DNA from 4 places in the Actinocatenispora sera genome. Region 1 is predicted to be linked to each of the others. Evidence: riboswitches for the same ligand, from Rfam matches in the RefSeq annotation. Region 1 holds a riboswitch; each other region holds the start of a gene.
What was found. A riboswitch is a leader RNA that binds a small molecule or an ion and turns the genes downstream of it on or off. The one in region 1 is predicted to bind cyclic di-AMP.
Positions count from the first base shown of each region.

Region 2: another riboswitch for cyclic di-AMP. It lies ahead of Asera_RS33750 (LysM peptidoglycan-binding domain-containing protein); the one in region 1 lies ahead of Asera_RS01610 (NlpC/P60 family protein).
Region 3: another riboswitch for cyclic di-AMP. It lies ahead of Asera_RS03510 (C40 family peptidase); the one in region 1 lies ahead of Asera_RS01610 (NlpC/P60 family protein).
Region 4: another riboswitch for cyclic di-AMP. It lies ahead of Asera_RS15760 (C40 family peptidase); the one in region 1 lies ahead of Asera_RS01610 (NlpC/P60 family protein).

Region 1 is NZ_AP023354.1:350,423-352,615, forward strand. Features, by position in the region: gene Asera_RS01595 (heavy metal translocating P-type ATPase) at 1-417, opposite strand, end outside; gene Asera_RS01600 (heavy-metal-associated domain-containing protein) at 455-658, opposite strand; gene Asera_RS01605 (metal-sensitive transcriptional regulator) at 686-973, opposite strand; cyclic di-AMP (ydaO/yuaA leader) riboswitch at 1,208-1,341, shown strand; gene Asera_RS01610 (NlpC/P60 family protein) at 1,354-2,193, shown strand, end outside.
Region 2 is NZ_AP023354.1:6,538,187-6,540,379, reverse strand. Features, by position in the region: gene Asera_RS30775 (DinB family protein) at 1-195, shown strand, start outside; gene Asera_RS33750 (LysM peptidoglycan-binding domain-containing protein) at 526-1,179, opposite strand; cyclic di-AMP (ydaO/yuaA leader) riboswitch at 1,182-1,336, opposite strand; gene Asera_RS30765 (FUSC family protein) at 1,685-2,193, shown strand, end outside.
Region 3 is NZ_AP023354.1:765,029-767,221, forward strand. Features, by position in the region: gene Asera_RS03505 (aldo/keto reductase) at 1-481, opposite strand, end outside; cyclic di-AMP (ydaO/yuaA leader) riboswitch at 902-1,073, shown strand; gene Asera_RS03510 (C40 family peptidase) at 1,085-2,083, shown strand.
Region 4 is NZ_AP023354.1:3,272,571-3,274,763, reverse strand. Features, by position in the region: gene Asera_RS15770 (hypothetical protein) at 1-35, shown strand, start outside; gene uppS (polyprenyl diphosphate synthase) at 166-924, shown strand; cyclic di-AMP (ydaO/yuaA leader) riboswitch at 1,124-1,274, shown strand; gene Asera_RS15760 (C40 family peptidase) at 1,287-2,193, shown strand, end outside.

The sequences.
Region 1 (2,193 bases):
CCACACCACGACCGGTGAGGTGAGCGTCAGCGCGAGCCACTGCCAGTGGTTGAACTGCAGCGGCGGCACCATCGCGAGCAGCAGCACCGGCAGCGTGAGCACGGCCGAGCCGAGCAGCCTGGTACGCAGCGAGTGTTCGGCCGCGTCCCGCTCGTCGGCGACCGGTTCGTCGGCCGCCGGCGCCGGCGGTTCCGGCGGCTGCGCGGTGTAGCCGGTCGCTTCGACGGTGCCGATCAGATCCTGCACCGTGGTACCGGCCGGGTAGTGCACCCGGGCGGTCTCGGTGGCGAAGTTGACGGTCGCGGCCACGCCGGGCAGCTTGTTCAGCTTGCGCTCGACCCGGGCCGCGCAGGACGCGCAGGTCATGCCGCCGATCCGCAGCTCGACTGCGGGACCGTTACTGTCCACAGTAGACATCTACCCTCCCCGATCGGTGCGGTGGCGCCGGCCGCGCTCAGGCCAGCTGGTAGCCGGCCTCGTCGACCGCGGCGGCCACCGCGTCGGTGGCCAGCGGCTGGTTCGCGTCGACCTCGACCCGGCCGCTCGCCACGTCGACCCGAACCGCCTCCACGCCGGGCAGCCCGCGAAGCTCGGTGCTCACGGCGCTGGCGCAGTGGCCGCAGGTCATCCCGGTGACGGTGTATGTCTGAGTTGCCATGGTTGCCTCCACAACGGTGAACGTGCGTCAGGATCGGACCAACCGGGCGATTGCCGCGGTGGCCTCCTTGACCTTCTCTTCTGCCTCTTCGCCACCTTTTGCTGTGGCCTCGGCCACGCAATGTGACAGGTGACCGTCGAGCAGGCCGAGCGCGACACCCTGCAGAGCGCGGGTCGCGGCCGAGATCTGGGTGAGGACGTCGATGCAGTACGTGTCCTGCTCGACCATCCGCTCCAGGCCACGGATCTGCCCCTCGATCCGCCGCAACCGAGCCAACAGTGCCGTCTTGTCGTCGCTGTACCAGTAACCCGCCATGTGGCCACCTCCCCCGTTCGGCCTCACAGTACCATACCCCCCTACCGTATCCAACCACGGAGCGGAGCGACCTGGATGCGAACGGATCAATTCCCGAAACAATGTGAGTGGCACGCCGGGGGCGACTTGCGATCGACTGACGGTTACTCCTAATGTGACTCCCCGTCTGACCGGATGTCTGCCGCCTGCCCGTGGGCGGCACCGGGCGACACCGCCGAGTTGCCGCGCGAGCCGCCTCCCCTGGCGCTGGCCGGCGAGCCGGGGACCCACTCCCTGGGGTGAGTCCACGACCTCCGGGTCGTGGTAGGGCGCACTTCTTCCCCGCCCGAACCCGTCAGCTAACCCGGTAGGCGGTGCGAGGAAGAAGGAGCCGGCTGCCGGTGCCCACCTCCGCTGTCATGGCGCGACCGCTGCGGGCCTTCGGCCTGCTGCTGCTGGCCGCGCTCACCGCGATGGCCCTGTTGCTGCTCGGTACCCCGGCGCACGCGACACCGTCCGAGGCCGAGCTGACCAAGCAGATCGACGCCAAGTCCAAGCAGTTCGACAAGGCCGTCCAGGAGTACGACAAGGTCCAGGACCAGTTGACCTCCAGCAAGAAGAAGGAAAAGGCGGTCAACAAGAAGCTCAAGCCGCTGCAGAAGAAGGTCGACGCGGCGGAGCAGGCGGTCGGCAAGATGGCCGCCGCCGCGTACCGCGGGGGCAAGCCCGGAGCGGTCAACGCCATCCTCTCCGACGGCTCCGCCAGTACCCTGCTCGACTCGCTCTCGCTGCTCGACCAGCTGGCGCGCAACCAGAGCAAGCAGATCGCCGAGTTCAGCAAGGCGAAGGCCGCGCTGGACAAGCAGAAGGCGGCGCTGGACACCGCGATCGGCAAGCAGACGCAGGCGAAGCAGAAGCTCGCCGACCAGAAGAAGTCGCTCGACAAGGACGTGCAGAAGCTGCGCGACCTGCGCACCCAGGCGTACGGGTCGCCCACGAACTACGACACCAACGTCGACTACGGCCCGGCGCCGAACCTGCCCGGCAGCGCCGGCAAGGCGGTCGACTACGCGTGGGCGCAGCTCGGCAAGCCGTACAACATGGGTTCCGCGGGGCCCGACGCGTTCGACTGCTCCGGCCTGACCATGATGGCCTGGAACGCCGCCGGGTACTCGCTCGCGCACAGCTCGTACACCCAGTACAGCCAGACGCACCGGATCAGCCGGGACCAGCTGCAGGCC
Region 2 (2,193 bases), 6.2 Mb from region 1:
GATCGGGTCGTGGACATCCCGGCGAACGTGCGGCAGTGGCTGCCGAACGACACCGCGTACACGGTGCGCTGGCTGGTGCTGCACTCGATCGAGGAACTGTCCCGGCACGCCGGCCACGCGGATGTGATTCGCGAGTCGATCGACGGCGCGGTCGGGCACGGGGTCAAGCAACAGCCCGGCGCAGCCTGGGGCTGAGTCACAGCCCGGCGCAGCAGGGGGCTGGGCGCCAGCCCGGCGCGGCCTGGGAGCGCGCCAGGGTCTGGCTCGGTCAGGACCGAGCGACAGCCCGGGATGCTGGGGCTGGTCCACGCCGGCCGGAATGCCGACGGCCGGCCATGGTCCACAGCGGACGATGGCCGGCCGGATCGGCGCGGGACGCGGCGGGGGGAGTCGCGACCCGCGGCGGTACGGCGAACCGCACCGCGCCGGTGTCGGGCGCCGGGGGGATGGCGCACCGCACCTTCTTCAGGAGGTGGCGTGCCGGGCCGGGGGGGTGACCCGGCACACCGGGAGAGCGGGCTTGCGTCAGGCCAGGACGAGGACCTGGCCGGGGAAGATCAGGTTCGGGTTGCCGTCGAGCGTCGTGCCGTTGTTGGCGTAGAGCTCCTGCCACCCGCCCTTGACCTGGTGCTCGGTCGCGATGGCCGACAGCGTGTCACCGTGCTTGACGGTGTACTTCGGGCCCTTCTTCTGCGCGTGCGTGGCCGGCAGCCGCGAGGCGGAGCCACCCGCCGACGAGTTGCCCGTCGACGAGCCACCCGTCGAGGAGCCGCCGCCGGAGCCCTGGGTGTTGCTACCGGAGTAGTCGCCCGCGTCGCCGGCGCGCGCGCCGCACACCGGCCAGGCGCCGATGCCCTGGCTGGCCTTGACGCGCTCGGCGACGGCGATCTGCTGGCTGCGGCTGGCCTGGTCGGCGCGCGCCGCGTACTGGCCGCCGCCGTTGGCGTCCCAGGTGCTCTGGGAGAACTGCAGGCCGCCGTAGTAGCCGTTGCCGGTGTTGATGGCCCAGTTGCCGCCGGACTCGCACTGCGCGATCGCGTCCCAGTTGGTCCCGGACGCGCTCGCCGCCTCGGTCAGCCCGAACAGCGGTACCGCGGTGACGGCGCCGGCCGCGACCGCCGTGATGGCGATCTTGCGACCCAACCTGGCCCGGGGGGAAAGGGCACGGTGCTTCGCCATGGGTTGTCTCCCTCGACGCCTACGAGGTGAGCTGTCGGGTTCGGGCCGAGGGGTACTGGCCCGGCCGCGGGTTGCGGCTTCACCCCGAGGCACCGCCGTGTCGCGGTGCCGAGGAACCTGGGTCCCCCGCTCCATGCCTGGCAGGTACGTGGAACCACGGTGACGGCGGCATGGACTCGGCGTACCGGCCGTGGTTGCCCGCGACGGCGGACCGGCTGACCGTAGGTGCACCGGGTCCGCGGACGCAAAGTTCGGTGGGGCGATGGTGAAGAGGGCCACGTCCAGTCGGTGCGACACCACTCGGGACCGGACGAACCGCACCGCATAACCGTGTGTTTGCTGTACGAAGGCGGAACACACCGCGCGGGCGTTCAGAAACCCCGCACAGAGTGATCACATCATCGCGATGTGCAATATCGAGCGCGGTCTCGCGGCCGCCATGACCGCGTTCACTCCGGCCGACGGCGGCGGCCGACGGCGTGCGTAGTTCCATCACAATGGAACCATGTCGGCCGCCGGATCCACCCTCGCGCTGCGCCGCCGGTGGACCGACCTGATCGCCAGCGGGTACGACCGGCTCGTCGCCTCCGACCCCGGGCTCGCCCGGCTGCGGCTCGCGCTGGGCGTGCTGGTCAGCGTCGTGCTCGCGGTGGTGATCCTCGGCCTCGCCGGCTTCGCGATCACCGGCGCGCTGCTCGGCGCCAGCATCGCGATGGTCGCCTCGTCCGGCCCGGTGCAGCCCACGGTGCGCAAGCAGGCGGCGGTGATCGTCCTCACGATCCTGCCGGCCGCGGGCGCATTGACGCTGTCCGCGCTGCTCTCCGGGCACCACGTGGTGTCCGATCTGGTATTCCTCGTCGTCATCTTCGGCGCGGTCTACATCCGCCGGATCCCGGACTACGGCTTCCCGCTGGGGTTCCCGGCGTTCATGATGTTCTTCTTCGCCTCGTTCGTGGGCGCGAGCCCGGCGGCACTGCCGATGCTGCTGCTCGCGATCGCGGTCGGGCTGGCCTG
Region 3 (2,193 bases), 410 kb from region 1:
CCTCCTGGCGCAGGTCGAGCAGCGTCTGCCAGGTCTCCGCGCGCGGTACGCCGGCAGCCCGCGGCCAGTGCAGCTGGTACAGGTCGATGCGCTCGACGCCGAGCCGGCGCAGCGAGCCCTCCAGGCCCCGGCGCAGCTGTTTCGGTGCGCCGGCCGCGCGCGGTGGCCGGCTGCGCTCGGTCTCGTCCCAGGTCAGGCCGCACTTGGTGAACAGGTACGGCCGGTCCGGCTCGGCGTACGGGGCGAGCGCCGCGCCCACGATCTCCTCGGAGTGGCCCAGCCCGTACACCGGTGCGGTGTCGATCCAGTTGACCCCGTGCTCCACCGCGTACCGGATCGCCGCCGCCGAGTCGCCGTCGTCCTGCCGTCCCCAGCCGTACGCGTAGCCCGCGCCGCCGATCGCCCAGGCGCCGAAGCCGACCCGGGTGATGTGCAGGTCGGTACGACCCAGGCGGCGGGTCGGCAGATCGCTAGCGGGCATCGACGCCACCCCCTCGCCGGTACGCCGGCGCGTGCCCAGCGCCGCCGTCACCTCTCCACTCTCGTGCACCGGAGCTGGTCGCGTACCGGGATTCTGTGGATCGGCAAACGGTTGGTGGCGCGTCGATCGCGGAGCGCAGCATCGCCCGGAGTGCTGTGGCCATTCCCACATGACGGACCGCGGGGCGCTCCGACTCTGCGGCGATTTACCTGGTGGTGCCGTTCTTCCGGGTACCTTCTCGGCCGGCCACTCGTAACGGCACGATAACGGGTTCGTTACCCCAGGTGTCCGCACACGAGAGCGCGGTGACCGCTGACCAGCCGGCAAAGCCAAACAGATCACGCAGGGTTGAACGGCACTCGGCGGTATCCGTACTCTTGGGCGGTCCGGTCGGGAGTCTGCCATCAAACCGGTGGCGCCGAACGGGCACCGCCGAGTCGTCGCTCGGCGAGCCGGGGATCCAACGGATGCCGTCCGCGGCGTCCATCCGGGGTGAATCCGCCAGCTCTCCCGGAGAGCCGGTGGTAGGGCGAACTCACTTCTTCCCGCCCGAACCCGTCAGCTAACCCGGTAGGCGGTTGCGGGAGAAGGAGTGAGCTACTGGTGTCAGTAGCGGGGACCATTGCGCGCCCAACCCGGCGCGCGCTTGCTTTGCTCGCTGCCGCCGTCTGCGCCACCGTCGGTGTCGGCCTGGTCGGGCCGACCGCCGCGCACGCGGATCCGTCCGCCTCGCAGCTGGAACACGGCATGGACTCGACCTGGTCCAAGATGGAGACCAACGGCGAGAAGCTGAAGCAGAACGAGGACGCGCTCGCGAAGAACGAGCGGAAGTCCAAGCAGCTGGGCAAGCAGATCGCGCCGCTGGAGAAGAAGGTCGACGCGATGTACAAGGAGGTCGGCACGTACGCGGCCGCCGCCTACCGGGGCGGCAACCTGTCCGCCCTCAACTCGATGCTGAAGTACGGCTCGCCGACCACCATGCTCGACCAGATGGCGACACTGGACCGGATGGCCGCCGATCAGCACGCCAAGGTCGCCAAGTACGAGAAGGCGAAGAAGAGGCTCGACGCCTCGAAGGCCAAGTACGACAAGCTCATCGCCAGCAACAAGGCGGAGGCCAAGAAGCTCTCGGCGCAGAAGAAGAAGCTTCAGTCCGACATGGCCACCATGCAGAAGCAGTGGATGAAGACGGCGGCCGCCCGGAAGAACACCGGCACCGCGCTGCCGCAGATGCCCTACATCCCCGGGCCGGGCGGCGTCGCGGTGCGCTACGCGATCGCCCACCTCGGCGACCCGTACGTGTGGGCGACCGCAGGGCCGAACACCTTCGACTGCTCCGGGCTGACCTCGGCCTCCTGGGCCGCCGCCGGCGTGCACATGCGCGCCTACACCTACAGCCAGTACGCGGCGTTCCCGCACGTCACCCGGGCCGACCTGCAGCCGGGTGACCTGGTGTTCTACAACGGCGGCGAGCACGTCGCCATCTACATCGGCAGGTACGACGGCACGAGCTACGTGATCCACGCGCCGCAGCCCGGTGAGTACGTCAAGGTGTCCACGCTCGACTACCCCGGTTCCTGGTACGGGGCGGTTCGACCCTGACACCGCGACACACGACTCGGTAGCCACCGAGGAGGGCCGGCCCCGCCACCACGTGGAGGCCGGCCCTCACCCTGTCCGGGGCGACCGCACGGCCGGGACCACCGGGTCGA
Region 4 (2,193 bases), 2.9 Mb from region 1:
CGGACGACCCGACGCTGAACCCGTTCGCGCGCTGACCCGGTCACCCGCGAGCGGGGACCCGCCGGCCGCCCCGAGGCCCGGCACCGCGGCTGCGGTGCCGGGCCTTCTGCGCTACGCGCACAGGTTCTTCGCCGAATGCACACATCCGGCTGGTTGGCTGGCCGGATGACGCCCCGCGACCTGCTCTACCGCCTGTACGAGCGGCGGCTGTTCGCCGCGCTCGCCCGCACCGACTGCCCGCGGCACGTCGGTCTGATCATGGACGGCAACCGGCGCTGGGCCCGCGCCGCCGGCCTGGCCAGCGTCAGCATGGGCCACCAGGCCGGCGCCGACCACATCGACGACCTGCTCGACTGGTGCACGGAGCTGGGCATCGACCACGTCACCGTGTTCGTCGCGTCCACCGAGAACCTGGCCCGGCGCGACCGGGGCGAGCTCGACTCGCTGATGCGGATGATCGAGCAGCGCGCGACCAACCCGCGGGCCGGGTGGCGGCTGCGGGTGGCGGGCCGGCTGGAACTGCTGCCGGACTCGACCGCGCACGCGCTGAAGCTCGCCGCCGACCAGAGCCCGGAGACCGGGCCGTGCCTGACGATCGCGATCGGGTACGGCGGCCGGCAGGAGCTGGTGGACGCGTTCCGCTCGCTGCTGACCGACGCCGCCGCGGCCGGTACCGGGATGGACGAGCTGGCCGCGACGCTGTCCGCGGACGACATCGCCGCGCACCTCTACACGGCCGACCTGCCCGACCCCGACCTCGTCATCCGTACCAGCGGCGAGCGGCGACTCTCCGGATTCCTGCTGTGGCAGTCCGCCTACTCCGAGCTGTACTTCTGTGACGTCTACTGGCCGGCCTTCCGCCGGGTGGACTTCCTGCGCGCGCTCCGTTCGTACGCGGAGCGGCAGCGCCGCTTCGGTGCGTGACGCTCACGCCGTGCCGCCGCACGACCACGGTGCGGCGCGCGAGTTCCGCTCGTACCAACGGATCCGCAGTCAGTCACCGACGGTCGGTCACCGTGTTGTGGGGATGGTCACCGACCCGGTCGCGACGGCGTTGACCACGTCGCGCCAGCGGCTACGGTAACGGGGTCGTCCGGCCCCCCGCCGCCCCGTCGGGCAGCTCCGGACGGCACCGCCGAGTCGCCGCCAGGCGAGCCGAGGACCCACCCGTACCACGGGGTGAATCCGGGGCCATGGACAGGCCATAGTCCCGGTAGGGCGCTCTTCCCGTCCGAACCCGTCAGCTAACCCGGTAGGCGGTCTGAGGAAGAAGGGCGCAGACCCGCATGGACACTGCACGCCCCCGGTGGGCGTCGCTGCGCGCGATCGGACTGGCCGCGGTCGCGGCCGCCGCGGTGGCCGCCGCATCCCTCGTCGGTACCACGCCGGCACACGGCGCACCGTCGCAGGCCGATCTGGAGCAGCAGATCAAGCAGCAGTCGACCCAGTTCGAGAAGGTCGTCGAGCAGTACAACAAGATCACCGAAGAGCAGAAGAAGACCAAGAAGCGCATCGCCGCGGTCGACAAGAAGCTCAAGCCGCTGTCCGGCAAGGTCGCCACCGCGCAGAAGCAGGTCGACGCGATCGCCGCCGCCGCGTACAAGGGTGGCCCGGCCACCGCCTGGAACGCGGTACTGAACGGCAGCTCCAGCGACACGCTGAACAACATCGCCACGCTCAACCGGCTCAGCGCACAGCAGTCCGACCAGATCCGCTCGCTGATCACCGCGAAGCGCAAGCTCGACGGGCAGCACGAGAAGCTCGCCGCGCTGTACGCCAAGCAGAGCAAGCAGGTCAAGGACCTGAAGAAGAAGAAGGCGTCGATCTCGGCCAAGGTCGACAAGCTCAAGAAGCTGCGCGAGGAGGCGTACGGCAGCGCCACCGAGACGACCGGCACCGGCTCCGGGCAGACCCCGCCGAAGGTGTCCGGTCGCGCCGGCGCGGTCGTCGACTTCGCCTACGCGCAGCTCGGCAAGCCGTACGCGTGGGCCGCGGCCGGGCCCGACTCGTACGACTGCTCCGGGCTCACGCTCGCCGCGTGGGCGAAGGCCGGGGTGAGCCTGCCGCACGTGGCGGCCGACCAGTACAACCAGATCACGCACCTCAGCCGCAGCCAGATCGCCCCCGGTGACCTCGTGTTCTACGAGAATCTCGGGCACGTCGCGATCTACGTCGGCGGCGGCAAGGTGATCC